Regions from separate parts of the Nocardia sp. XZ_19_369 genome, predicted to be linked through region 2. Evidence: riboswitches for the same ligand, from Rfam matches in the RefSeq annotation. Region 2 holds a riboswitch; each other region holds the start of a gene.
The links. Region 2 has a riboswitch for S-adenosylmethionine ahead of IBX18_RS38800 (aminotransferase class V-fold PLP-dependent enzyme). Riboswitches for the same ligand answer to the same signal wherever they lie in the genome.
Positions count from the first base shown of each region.

Region 1 (3,999 bases), on a different contig from region 2:
GCTGCTACAGGTCGCCGAGATGCTCGGCAGGCTGGCGGTCAGCGAGCCCGACGAGTATCCCCGCGAACGCCTGCAAGGATTCGTGCACGCCATCGTCGGCCTACTGATGGGCGCGCCATCGTCCAAAGACGCAGGCGAATTCAGCTAGCAGGCTGACGACTCTGCTGCGCCAACCGCATCGTCTCGGTCAGCAACTTCGACACCGCCGCAGCCTCTGTGAGGAACCCGTCGTGCCCGTCGCGCGAGTGCACGACCTCGAGTCCATCGCAGCCGGGCAGCCCCTCGGCGAGCTCCTGCTGCGTGCGCAGCGGATACAGCCGGTCGGAGTCGACGCCGCCGACGACGCACGGCACCGGCGTCGCGGCCAGCGCCGCCGCCACCCCGCCGCGCCCGCGCCCGATGTCGTGCCGGTTCATCGCCTCGGTCAGCAGCACGTAGGTGGCGGGATCGAAACGGCCACAGAGCTTGTCGGCCTGGTGATCCAGGTAGCTCTGCACCGCGTATCGGCCGCCGCGCCACGGATCCTCGGCGCCCTGCGCGCTGTTCTCGAACCGGTGGTCCAGCTCGTCCTCGGTGCGATAGGTCAGATGCGCGATGCGCCGGGCGATGCCCATGCCGGTCATCGGCGCGCGGTCGGTGTCGTGGTAATCGCCGCCCTGCCAGTCCGGATCGGCCTTGATCGCCGCGATCTGGGTGGTCTGCGTGCCGATCTGGTCCGCGGTGGCCCGGGCGCCGACGGCCAGCACCAGTGCGGAGCCGACCCGATCCGGTGCGCCGACCATCCACTCCAGCACGCGCATGCCGCCCATCGACCCGCCGACCACGGCGGCCAGCCGTGCGATGCCGAGCCGATCCAGCAGCGCGGCTTCGGCGGCCACCTGGTCCCGGATGGAAATCTCCGGAAACCGGGAGCCCCAAGGCTTTCCGTCGGGCGCCAGCGTCGACGGCCCGGTGCTGCCCTTGCAGCCGCCGAGCACGTTCGTCGCGACGACACACCACTCGTCGGTGTCGAGCGGACAGCCGGGGCCGACCATCCCGTCCCACCAGCCGGGCAGCGGATGGATGTCGTCCGGGTGCCCGACCACGTGCGAGTCGCCGGTCAGCGCGTGCTCGACCAGCACCACGTTGTCCAGCGTGGGGGAGAGCTCACCCCAGCGCTGCACGGCCAGATGCACCTGCGGAATGACCGCGCCGCTCTCCAGCCGGACATCGCCGATGGGGATGATGCCGAGCCGCCCGTCCGGGGGCGGCAGGGCCACCCCGGACGAACGGGCCACACTCGGTTCGGTACTCACCTTCACGTCGCCGCCGCCGCGAAACCGGCGCGCAGATCGGTCAGGATGTCGTCGATCCCTTCGATCCCCACCGCCAAGCGGACCAGGCCCGGAGTGACCCCGGCGAGCAGTTGCTCGGCGGGCGTCAGCTGCGAATGTGTGGTCGACGCGGGGTGAATCACGAGGGAGCGCACATCTCCGATGTTAGCCACATGGCTGTGCAGGACTAATCCGTCCACGAACTTCTTGCCCGCATCGACACCGCCGCGCAGTTCGAAGGCGACGATCGCGCCGGGGCCCTTGGGGGCCAGTTGCTTGCCGCGTTCGTACCAGGGCGAGGAGGGCAGACCGGCGTAGATGACCTTTTCGACGTCCGGGTGCGTGCTCAGGAATTCGGCCACCGCCTTGGCGTTGGCGACGTGCCGCTCGATGCGCAGGCTCAGCGTCTCGATGCCCTGGCTGATCAGGAACGCGTTGAACGGCGAGACCGCCGAGCCGAGGTCGCGCAGCAGTTGCACGCGCGCCTTGAGCGCGAACGCGGGCGCGCCGAGATCGGCGAACACCGCACCGTGGTAGCTGGGGTCCGGGGTGGTGAAGCCGGGGAAGCGCGGCTGACCCTGCGCGTCGGTCACCGTCCAGTCGAAGGTGCCGCCGTCGACGATCACGCCCGCCACCGCGGCGCCGTGCCCGCCGAGGTACTTGGTCGCCGAGTGCACGACGATGTCGGCCCCGTGCGCCAGCGGCTGGATCAGGTACGGCGTGGCCACCGTGTTGTCGACGATCAGCGGCAGCCCGGCCTGGTGCGCGACGGCGGCGATACCGGGAATGTCGAAGATGGCGCTGCTCGGGTTGGCGATGGTCTCGCCGTAGAACGCCTTGGTGTTCGGCCGGATCGCCGCGCGCCACTGGTCCAGGTCATCGGGGTCCTCGACGAAGGACACCTCGATGCCGAGCTTGGGCAGCGAGTAGTGGAAGAGGTTGTAGGTGCCGCCGTAGAGGTGCGGGCTGGACACGATGTGGTCGCCGGCCGAGGCCAGGTTCAGGATGGCGAACGTCTCCGCGGCTTGTCCGGAGGCCAGCAGCAGTGCGGCGACACCGCCTTCGAGCGCGGCGACGCGCTGCTCCACCACGTCCTGGGTGGGGTTCATGATCCGGGTGTAGATGTTGCCCGGCTCGGCGAGCCCGAACAGCGCGGCGGCGTGCTCGGTATCGCGGAAGGCGTAGGAGGTGGTCTGGTAGATGGGCAGGGCCCTGGCGCCGGTGGTGCTGTCGGGGGCCTGTCCCGCGTGCACCTGTTTGGTCTCGAAAGACCACTGCGCGGTCGGGTCGACGTCGGCCGCGGGCACGGTGGAATCACTCATGAGCTTTGCTCCAAAGAAAAGGTTGTTCGCCAGAACTAACGGGTTATCGGGTCAACGGCGAAGTACAACAACACATTTCGGGAACCTCCTGGAAAGCGCGCTTGCTCTCGACCTTCGAGAGCCCGGTCATCACCCGGAGCACCCCACCGCTGCTGGAGGGTTGCCGTCCAGCAAGCCGGGGCTTCGCGCTGGCACTCATGACCTGACGGCATCATAACCGGCGCCCGATCGGCGACCGAAATCCGGAGCCGAACTCAGCGGGTCGCGCCGGGTCGCGCGGCGCCGCACACCCGGGTGAACTCGTCGAAGGCCGTGGTGAAGGAGTCGCGGCCGGCCGCGGCCGCTGCCTGCGGATTGTCGTAGTCGAACATGCTCTCACCGCACTCCATCGCCAGGTGACCGATGAGCTGCCAGGCGCCGAGGATCAGCCGCACCGGCAGCGCGTCGGGGGTGCTGTCGAGTCGTTCGGCGACCACCGCGGCGATCGCGACGTTCTTGCTGTCGGCGTGCTCGAGGCTGCGCGCGCTGACCGCCGGGCTGCTGCGCATGATCCGCTGCATCTGCTGGAACTGCCGGAACGAGACCGGTCCCTCGGCGGACTCGCTCGCGGCGTGGTCGATCACCAGCAGAAACGCCTCGCGGATCGACTCCAGCTCGTTGCCGGTGACGGGGAGTGTGCGCAAGGTCTCCGCGACCGTCTCGCCGAAGTCCTGGATCGGACCGAGGACGATGTCCTCTTTGCTGTCGAAGTATCGGTTGATCGTGCGCGGCGAGACGTCGGCGGCGTTGGCGATCTGTTCGACCGTCGTCGCGTCGAATCCCTGTGCGTCGCAAAGCTCCAGCGCGACCTCGATGATGCGCAACCGGGTCTTCTGCTTCTTGCGCTCCCGCAGGCCGGGATGGGCGTTCGGCCCTGCGCTGGCGGGGGTCTCCGCCGCGGTACGCGCGCTCGTCGGCGTCGGTGACTCGAGCATGTTCACACCCTATCGCAACCTAGTGGTTTCGTGTCTTTAACCGCCAAATGTCGGATTGCGACATTTTTCGCTTGACGCCAAATGTCGTCTGATGCCAGGATAGCCGCACAGTGTCCAAAGATGAGGAGTCCACGGTGACAAAACAAGGCGGTTCCGCCCGCTGGTTTGCTCTCGCGGTGATCGCGTTGGCCCAGCTCATGGTGGTTCTCGACGCGACCATCGTGACCATCTCGCTGCCGTTCGCGCAGCACGATCTCGGCATCAGCGACGGCAACAAGCAGTGGATGCTGACCGCTTACACGCTGATCTTCGGCGGCCTGCTGCTGCTCGGCGGTCGGCTCGCCGACTACCTGGGGCGACGCCGGATCTTCATCATCGGTCTGGTCGGAT
Region 1 covers NZ_JACVED010000003.1:649,372-653,370, forward strand. The annotation lists gene IBX18_RS14395 (TetR/AcrR family transcriptional regulator) at 1-148, shown strand, start outside; gene IBX18_RS14400 (homoserine O-acetyltransferase) at 141-1,259, opposite strand; gene IBX18_RS14405 (bifunctional o-acetylhomoserine/o-acetylserine sulfhydrylase) at 1,298-2,635, opposite strand; SAM riboswitch class IV at 2,728-2,838, opposite strand; gene IBX18_RS14410 (TetR family transcriptional regulator) at 2,890-3,609, opposite strand; gene IBX18_RS14415 (MFS transporter) at 3,744-3,999, shown strand, end outside.
Region 1: it holds a riboswitch for S-adenosylmethionine, as region 2 does, so the genes downstream of both, IBX18_RS14405 (bifunctional o-acetylhomoserine/o-acetylserine sulfhydrylase) here and IBX18_RS38800 (aminotransferase class V-fold PLP-dependent enzyme) in region 2, are expected to answer to the same signal.

Region 2 (3,999 bases):
CGTCACCTGGGCCGCCACCCTCGCCGATGCCAGGCCGTATCCGAACAGGGACGCGCTGCTGGCCATGGCCGATGTCGAGTTGCTCGCGCTGTCCCAGGACGATCTGGATCGGGCACTCGAAGCAGTTGTGCACGAACAGGTCTCGGGCGGCAGCATGGCCGAGCTCGCGCAGATCACGCAGGCGCGCATCACCCGGATGCTCGGGCCGAGCGAGGGCTATCCGGAATACTGACGCATTCGCCGAGTAGCCCGGCGCACCGCCCGCAATCGCTCTACTCTGGTGGCATGCGCAGGTCGACATTGCCACCGATCGCCTGCCGAGTCGCGGACACCCTCATCGCCCGAGGCCATCACGGTGTCATCGTGACCCAGCCGGCCCCCACCCCCACCGTTGCGGATGCCGCGCGCACGCTCGGCGTCGACGTGGGCGCCATCACCAGCTCCCTGGTCTTCCTGCTGGACGAGGATCCGGTGCTGCTCCTGGTTTCCGGCGCGCACGAGGTGGACCTCGAGTCCACCGGAAAACGCCTGGAGGGCACCCTGACTCACGCCCCCGCCGACATGATCCGCCAGGTCACCGGCCAGCCGATCGGCGGCGTAGCCCCGGTGGGCCACCCCACCAACCTGCCCACCTGGGTGGACACCGCCCTCTCGAACCACCGCGAGGTCTGGGCCGCGGGCGGCCACCCGAACACGGTGTTCCGCACCTCTTTCCACGAGCTGGTCCGGATAACCGCCGGTCTACCGATCGACGTCGACTGATTACACCCCTGGATCTGGCCTGAATCCCCGGGGAGGCGGGACAGCGTAGGTTCGTATAGGTGACCGAAGCTGAACGGCCCGCCACGGATTTCCAGATCCCTGATGATCTGAGCGGGATTACTGCCGAGCAATTCCGCGCATCGATGCGCCATTATCCGGCGGGCGTCACCGTCGTCACACTGAACTCACCGAAGGGCCCGATCGGTTTCACCGCGACTTCTTTCGCCTCCCTGTCGCTGGCACCGCCGCTCGTCTCCTTCAATATCGCGCATACCTCGTCGAGCCTGGCCGCCCTGCTCGACGCCGACTCGGTCGTCATCCATTTCCTCGGCGAACACCAGCACCACCTGGCCCAGCGTTTCGCCCGCACCGCCGAGGACCGCTTCAGCGACCGCTCCCTCTGGACCACCCTCGACACGGGCGAACCGGTCCTGCACGGCACCCCCATCTGGCTGCGCGCGACCATCCACCAGCTCATCCCGCTGGGTGACCACACCCTGGTCGTGGGTCTGGTGACCCGGGTGCACGACAACACCAACGAAACCCCGGCTGCCGCTCCCCTGCTCTACTACAACGGCCGCTACCACCGGCCGACCAAACTCGGCGACTGAGCGACGTTTTCGACCATGGCCGTCCGGCGTAGTGCCGGGCGGCCACCTTTGCAATGACTACCCGGTGAGGCAGGGAGCGGCGCCGGTCGGGGCCTGGGACGTGAAGGGGCGGGTCTCCGGAGTGGGGTTCCAGAGGTTGTTGGTGGTGGCGTAGTTCCAGCTCGGCCCTAGATGGACGAGCGTGGCCACGGCTTCGATGAGACGGTCGACGTGCGCCGTCGTGGTGCCCAGGCCGATGCTGGCGCGGAGCGCACCGTCGAGGTCGAGGCGGGCGAGCAGCGGGTGCGCGCAGAAGCGGCCGTCGCGGACGCCGATACCGTGTTCGGCGGAGAGATAAGCGGCGACGTGGCCGGGGACGAAACCGTCCAGGGTGAAGGCGACGATGCCGACGGTGTCGGGGGCGTCGGCCCAGATGCGCAGCAGGTTGACGCCGGGGATCGCGGCGAGGCCGTCGCGCAGCCGGTCGGCGAGGTGGTGTTCGTGGGCGGCGAGGGTTTCCGCATCGATCTCACACAGCGCGTCACAGGCGGCGGCGAGGGCGGCGGCGCCGAGCACGTTGGGCGAACCACCCTCGTGGCGCTGCGGGGCCTGCGCCCATTCGGTGCCTGCGGTGGTGACCTCACGGACCGCGCCACCACCGGCGAGGTACGGCTCGGCGTTGTCGAGCCAGTCGCGGCGGCCGACGAGCACGCCCGCGCCGAACGGGGCGTACAGCTTGTGGCCGGAGAAGGCGAGGTAGTCGATGCCGGTGTCGCGCAAGCTGATTCGCCGATGCGGCGCGAGCTGGGCGGCATCGACGAGGATGCGGGCGCCGCACTGGTGGGCGATGGTGGCCAGCCGCTCCAGCGGCAGCACCTCGCCGGTGACGTTGGACGCGCCGGTCACCGCGAGCAGCGCGGCGGGCTTGCTGCACAGCTCGGCGACGAGCCTGCCGATGGTCTCCTCGACGGTGGCCCCGGCCTGCACGACGCGGCGGCCGTGCTTGGTCCAGGGCAGGAAGTTCGCGTGATGCTCGATGTCGAGCACCACGGTGTCACCGGGCACGCAGGACGCGAGCAGGTTCAGCGAGTCGGTGGTGTTGCGGGTGAACACCACCACCTGGTCGTCGGCCGCGTCGAGGAATCGGGTGACCGACCCGCGGGCCGCCTCGTAGCACTCGGTGGAGATCCGCGAGGCGTAGCCCGCACCGCGGTGCACGCTCGCGTAGAACGGCAGCAGCTGCTGCACCCGATCGGTCACCTGCGCCAATGCGGGTGCGCTGGCGGCGTAGTCGAAGTTGGCATATGTGGTCGTCCCGCCCTGGACGAGCGGCACCTGGAGATCGTCGCCGGAAACCCGGGCAAGGGGGGCACAGTTCTGGGTTACCACAGCAGTCATCACGAAAATCCCATCGGCTCCGGGACCCGCAATCAGGTGATTCGTCGAGTCCGCGCTTGCCGCACCCGGTCGGGCGTCGGCCTGGTCGTCACCCGGAGCACCCCACCGCGGAGGAGGGTTGCCGACCAGCAAGCCGGGGCTGAACGCTGGTACTCATGACCTGACCCGAGATTGGCAGACGAGAACCCGAGCTGTCAAGACCAACGGCCGGGTGGGCGCGGCGGCGGAAATGCGTTGCGTGTTCGGCGGCATTGGGGTCACATCATTGGATGTCGCTCTCCCTGCTGCTGAGCTTTATCGGCCTGTGCGTTCTGCTGTCGCTCACTCCCGGCCCGGACTCGTTCCTGGTGCTGCGGTTTTCGCTGGTGGACGCGCGACCGGGGATCGCCGCGGCGATCGGGTCGGCACTCGGCGGGATCTTGTGGGCAGTGGTGGTCGCGGCCGGCGTCGCGGCGCTGCTGGAGCAGTCGGCGACCGCGTACCGCGCGTTGAAGGTGATCGGCGGAATCTACTTGATGTACTTGGGAATTCGCGCGTTGCTCGACCAACGGCGGCAGCGCAGGGCGGCGCGCGAAGCCGATGGCGTCGGTGGTCTGGCGGACAACTCAGCGGGCACCCGGACATCGGTTCGCTCGGCGTTCACCGCGGGTGTCGTCTCCTGCATGTTCAACCCGAAGGTCGGCCTGTTCTATCTCGCGGTGCTGCCCCAGTTCCTCACCGAGGTCACCTTCGTCAACACCCTCGCCCTCGGTGCCATCGAATCGGTGATCGCCGCGGTAGAGATGGTGCTCCTGGCCTTGGTCGCCTCCCGCGCGGTCGCGCTGCTGCGCCGCCCGAAGATCCGGGAGCGGCTCGAACAGGCCAGCGCCGCCATTCTCACCACCCTCGGCATCGGCACCGCCGCCTCCGCAGCCTGACCGATCCAGCGCGAAACGCGCTGAGCTGCAAGATCACCAGCGGGATGAGGGGAATCACAGCGGCGCGCGCTGGGCGACCCAGCGACCGCCCGGCGAACCCACCCGGTAACCCGCCCACCAGGCGTTGCTTCGGCGCGTCCGACGGAAATCGCCACGACCTGCAACGACCTCGCCCGCGACCGCCAGCGCGGCAACCTCGGCGGTGAACAACAAACGTCGACAACCCCGAGTACCGTGGACAACTGGTCACCATGGTGTTTGCCCATTGGTAACCCAGCTATGACACAACAACACCAGGGAAGTGCGAGGCAGGTCGAATGGGAGGTGGGCAG
Region 2 covers NZ_JACVED010000013.1:253,265-257,263, reverse strand. The annotation lists gene IBX18_RS38815 (2-oxo-4-hydroxy-4-carboxy-5-ureidoimidazoline decarboxylase) at 1-232, shown strand, start outside; gene IBX18_RS38810 (YbaK/EbsC family protein) at 286-762, shown strand; gene IBX18_RS38805 (flavin reductase family protein) at 822-1,373, shown strand; gene IBX18_RS38800 (aminotransferase class V-fold PLP-dependent enzyme) at 1,431-2,750, opposite strand; SAM riboswitch class IV at 2,798-2,911, opposite strand; gene IBX18_RS38795 (LysE family translocator) at 3,020-3,667, shown strand.

Region 3 (3,999 bases), on a different contig from region 2:
GTGCACCAGCACACCGTCCATGTCGGTCAGATAGGACAGGATCGGTTCGTCAGTCACCAGACAATTGTCCCACTAAGGACACAGGCGGACGGAGTCCGTCCGTACCGCGCATGGCCGGAGCGAAGGCGGAGGTACGCCTATCGGAGAGGTTCCGGGGGGAGGTCCGCGTCGATGCGACCCTTCGCACACTGGCGGGCGCCGCCGACCACGGGTCGGAAACGGCTATGTGCGCGCGTCGGACAGGGCGCATACGATCGCCGAAGGCGGGAAGGTCCGCAACCTCGTTGTGGTTGCAGCGAGACATGACCGCAGCGTGTCGGCGGTCGACAAGGGTGCGGGAATGCCCGCACCGCAGGTGTGCAGCGAAGCGACAGGAGTGGCGCACATGGGTGAGCTCAAGCTCGGATACAAGGCGTCGGCCGAACAGTTCGGGCCGCGGGAACTGGTGGAGATCGCGGTGCTGGCCGAGGAACACGGCCTCGACAGTGCCACGGTCAGCGACCATTTCCAGCCGTGGCGGCACAAGGGCGGGCACGCGCCGTTCTCGCTGGCCTGGATGGCCGCGGTCGGCGAGCGCACCGAGCGGATCCAGCTCGGCACCTCGGTGCTCACCCCCACCTTCCGGTACAACCCGGCCGTGATCGCACAGGCCTTCGCCACCATGGGTTGTCTGTACCCGGACCGGATCATGCTCGGTGTCGGCACCGGCGAGGCGCTCAACGAGATCGCCACCGGGTACAAGGGCGAATGGCCGGAGTTCAAGGAGCGTTTCGCCCGGCTGCGCGAGGCGGTCGAGCTCATGCGCGCGCTGTGGACCGGCGACCGCGTGGACTTCGCCGGCGAGTACTACAACACCGTCGGCGCGTCGATCTACGACGTGCCCAAGGGCGGCATCCCGGTCTACGTGGCGGCGGGCGGACCGCTGGTCGCGCGTTATGCGGGCCGCGCGGGTGACGGTTTCATCTGCACCTCCGGCAAGGGCATGGAGCTCTACACCGAGAAGCTGATGCCCGCGGTCGCCGAGGGCGCCGCCAAGGCGGGCCGCACCGTCGAGGACATCGACCGGATGATCGAGATCAAGATCTCCTACGACACCGATCCCGAACTCGCACTGGAGAACACCCGCTTCTGGGCCCCGCTGAGCCTGACGCCGGAGCAGAAGCACAGCATCACCGACCCGATCGAGATGGAGGCCGCCGCCGACGCCCTGCCGATCGAGCAGATCGCCAAGCGCTGGATCGTCGCCAGCGACCCCGACCAGGCCGTCGACCTCATCAAGCCCTACCTCGACGCCGGCCTGAATCACCTGGTCTTCCACGCCCCCGGCCACGACCAGCGCCGCTTCCTCGACCTCTTCCAGCGCGACCTGGCCCCGCGCCTGCGCGCCCTGGCCTGATCGACGACAAATGCTCCACCCGTCGAGCGGCGGGTGGAGCCTTTGCCGTTCGTGGCTAGCTGAGGGCGTGGTCGAGGTCGGCGAGGAGGTCTTCGACGTCCTCCAGGCCGACGGAGATGCGGACCACGCCGTCGGAGAGGCCGATGGTGGCCCGGCCTTCGGGGCCCATGGCGCGGTGAGTTGTGGTGGCGGGGTGGGTGATCAGGGATTTGGCATCGCCGAGGTTGTTGGAGATGTCGATGATGCGCAGGCGGTTGAGCACTTCGAAGGCGCGCTTCTTGGCCTCGTGGGCGGGCGCGTTCAGTTCGAAGGTGACCACGGTGCCGCCCGCACTCATCTGGCCGGTGGCCAGGTCGTGCTGCGGATGTGACTCCAGGAAGGGGTATTTCACCCAGCTGACGGCCTTGTTGGTCTCCAGGAAGCGGGCGATGCGCAGGGCCGACTCGGTGGAGTGGCGCACCCGCAGCGGCATCGTCTCCAAACCCTTGAGCAGCGTCCACGCGTTGAACGGGCTCAGCGCCGGACCGGTATGGCGCATCAGGGTTTTCACCGGACCCTCGATGTAGTCCTTCGCGCCGAGGATGGCGCCGCCGAGCACCCGGCCCTGGCCGTCGATGTGCTTGGTACCCGAGTAGACGACCACATCGGCACCCAGTTCGAAACCGCGCTGCAGCAGCGGAGTGGCGAAGACGTTGTCCAGCACCACCTTCGCGCCCGCGGCGTGCGCGAGCTCGGTGACCCGGCGCACGTCGACCAGGGTCTGCATCGGGTTGGCCGGTGTCTCGAAGAACACCGCCTGGGTGGGCACCGACAGCGCCTGCTCCCACTGGTCCAGATCCTCGCCGTCGACGAAGACGGTCTCCACGCCCCAGCGCGGCAGGATCTCGTTGCACACCACGAAGCAGGACCCGAACAGGCTGCGCGCGGCCACCAGTCGATCACCGGCGCCGAGCAACGCGCCCAAAGCGGTGAATACCGCCGACATTCCGCTCGCGGTGGCGAAACACGCCTCGGCGCCGTCGAGCAACCGCATCCGCTCCTCGAACATGGCGACCGTCGGATTGCCGTAGCGGGAGTAGACGAAATGCTCGACGTCACCGGTGAACGCGGCCTCGGCGGCCTCCGCGCTCTCGTAGACGAAGCCGGAGGTCAGGTACAGCGCCTCGGAGGTTTCCTCGAAACCGGAGCGCCGCAAGCCCCCGCGCACGCCGAGCGTCGCGGGGCCGACCCCTTCGGGCAGCGGCTTGTCGAACGCACCACCGGTGATCATGACTGCCTCCCGAGGACCCACTGCCCCCTGACGACCCACTGCTCCCCGACGACGCGGCTCCGCGACGACGCGGCCACCGAACAGCAGCTGCTCATGACTGCCGCCACGGCAAGCCGAGGGCGCGCCAGCCGCTGCCGCCCCGATGTCCGTTCGCGTCGACCGGGCCTTCGAAGCCCTCGAGCACGTTGTAGGAGGTGCCGAAACCGGCCTGCGTCGCGGCGATGGCCGCGCCGATGGAGCGTTGTCCCGAGCGACAGAGGAAGACCACCGGAGCTTCCCGGTTGTGCCCGTCCAGCGCCTTGACCAGCTGCTCGGTGAACTCACCGTTGCGCGTCCCGGTCGAGTCGACCCACTCGATCAGTACCGTCGGACGCTCGATCGAACTGGTGTCGGGCACACCGACGAACTTCCATTCGGCCTCGGTGCGCACGTCGACCAGGACGGCTTCGGGGTTGTCTCGCAACAGTTCCCAGGCCTGCTGGGGAGTGATGTCTCCGGCATAACTCATCTGGACCCTCCTAGAATCCGCACTTGCCGCGCTCGGGTTTGACGCGCGGCCAGGTCGTCACCCGGAGCACCCCACCGCGGAGGAGGGTTGCCGACCAGTATTGCCGGGGCTTGACACTGGTTCTCATGACCTTCTGCTGAGATTGCCTCGACAGGGGTCACCCTGTCAAACGGCTGCTCACGGTATGAGAATGCTCAATTACAGACCAGCCATTTGTCGCCGGATCGGGTCAGATTCCAGGTCGAGGTCGCCTCGTCGCCGTCGACCTTGGTGGTGACCGTCGCCATCGCGCGATCGCCGTCCACCTTCGGATCGACGAGTTTCGTGATTTCCACGGTCTTTCCGCCGCCGGAGCGCCCGACCAGCGGAGAGCGCTTCGGGTCGAAGCCCGGGCAGCCCGTGCCTGGTGGGGGGACCAGATCGGTGCTGTTGGAGCCCTCGACGAAACCGCGCACCGCGGCGGCGATCCAGTCGGATTCTGTGACATTTTTCTCAGCGGGCGACAGCACCCCGCCGATCACGATCCCGGCGAGCACGAGCACCGCGATGACGGCGGCCGCGATGAACGGTGCGACGGAACGCTTGTCGGTCTGATCGACCTTGATGACTTCGTCCTCCGCAGGCTGCTGCTCATTGCTCATACGAGCATGATCCCTGGTCGGCAGGTGTATCCGGCGCTCGCCCCCGCCGCACGTGGCCAGGCCTGGCGAAGTCCGGCGCACCGCACCGGAATCAGCACCGCGAGATCGGGTAAGCCGGACAGAACGGATCGCGCGGCATCCGTTCAGTTCACGCACCGGCGGAGGCCGCCGTCGCCGCCACCGA
Region 3 covers NZ_JACVED010000001.1:581,207-585,205, forward strand. The annotation lists gene IBX18_RS02720 (HAD-IIA family hydrolase) at 1-21, opposite strand, end outside; gene fgd (glucose-6-phosphate dehydrogenase (coenzyme-F420)) at 386-1,396, shown strand; gene IBX18_RS02730 (O-succinylhomoserine sulfhydrylase) at 1,452-2,666, opposite strand; gene IBX18_RS02735 (rhodanese-like domain-containing protein) at 2,758-3,174, opposite strand; SAM riboswitch class IV at 3,189-3,305, opposite strand; gene IBX18_RS02740 (hypothetical protein) at 3,369-3,815, opposite strand.
Region 3: it holds a riboswitch for S-adenosylmethionine, as region 2 does, so the genes downstream of both, IBX18_RS02735 (rhodanese-like domain-containing protein) here and IBX18_RS38800 (aminotransferase class V-fold PLP-dependent enzyme) in region 2, are expected to answer to the same signal.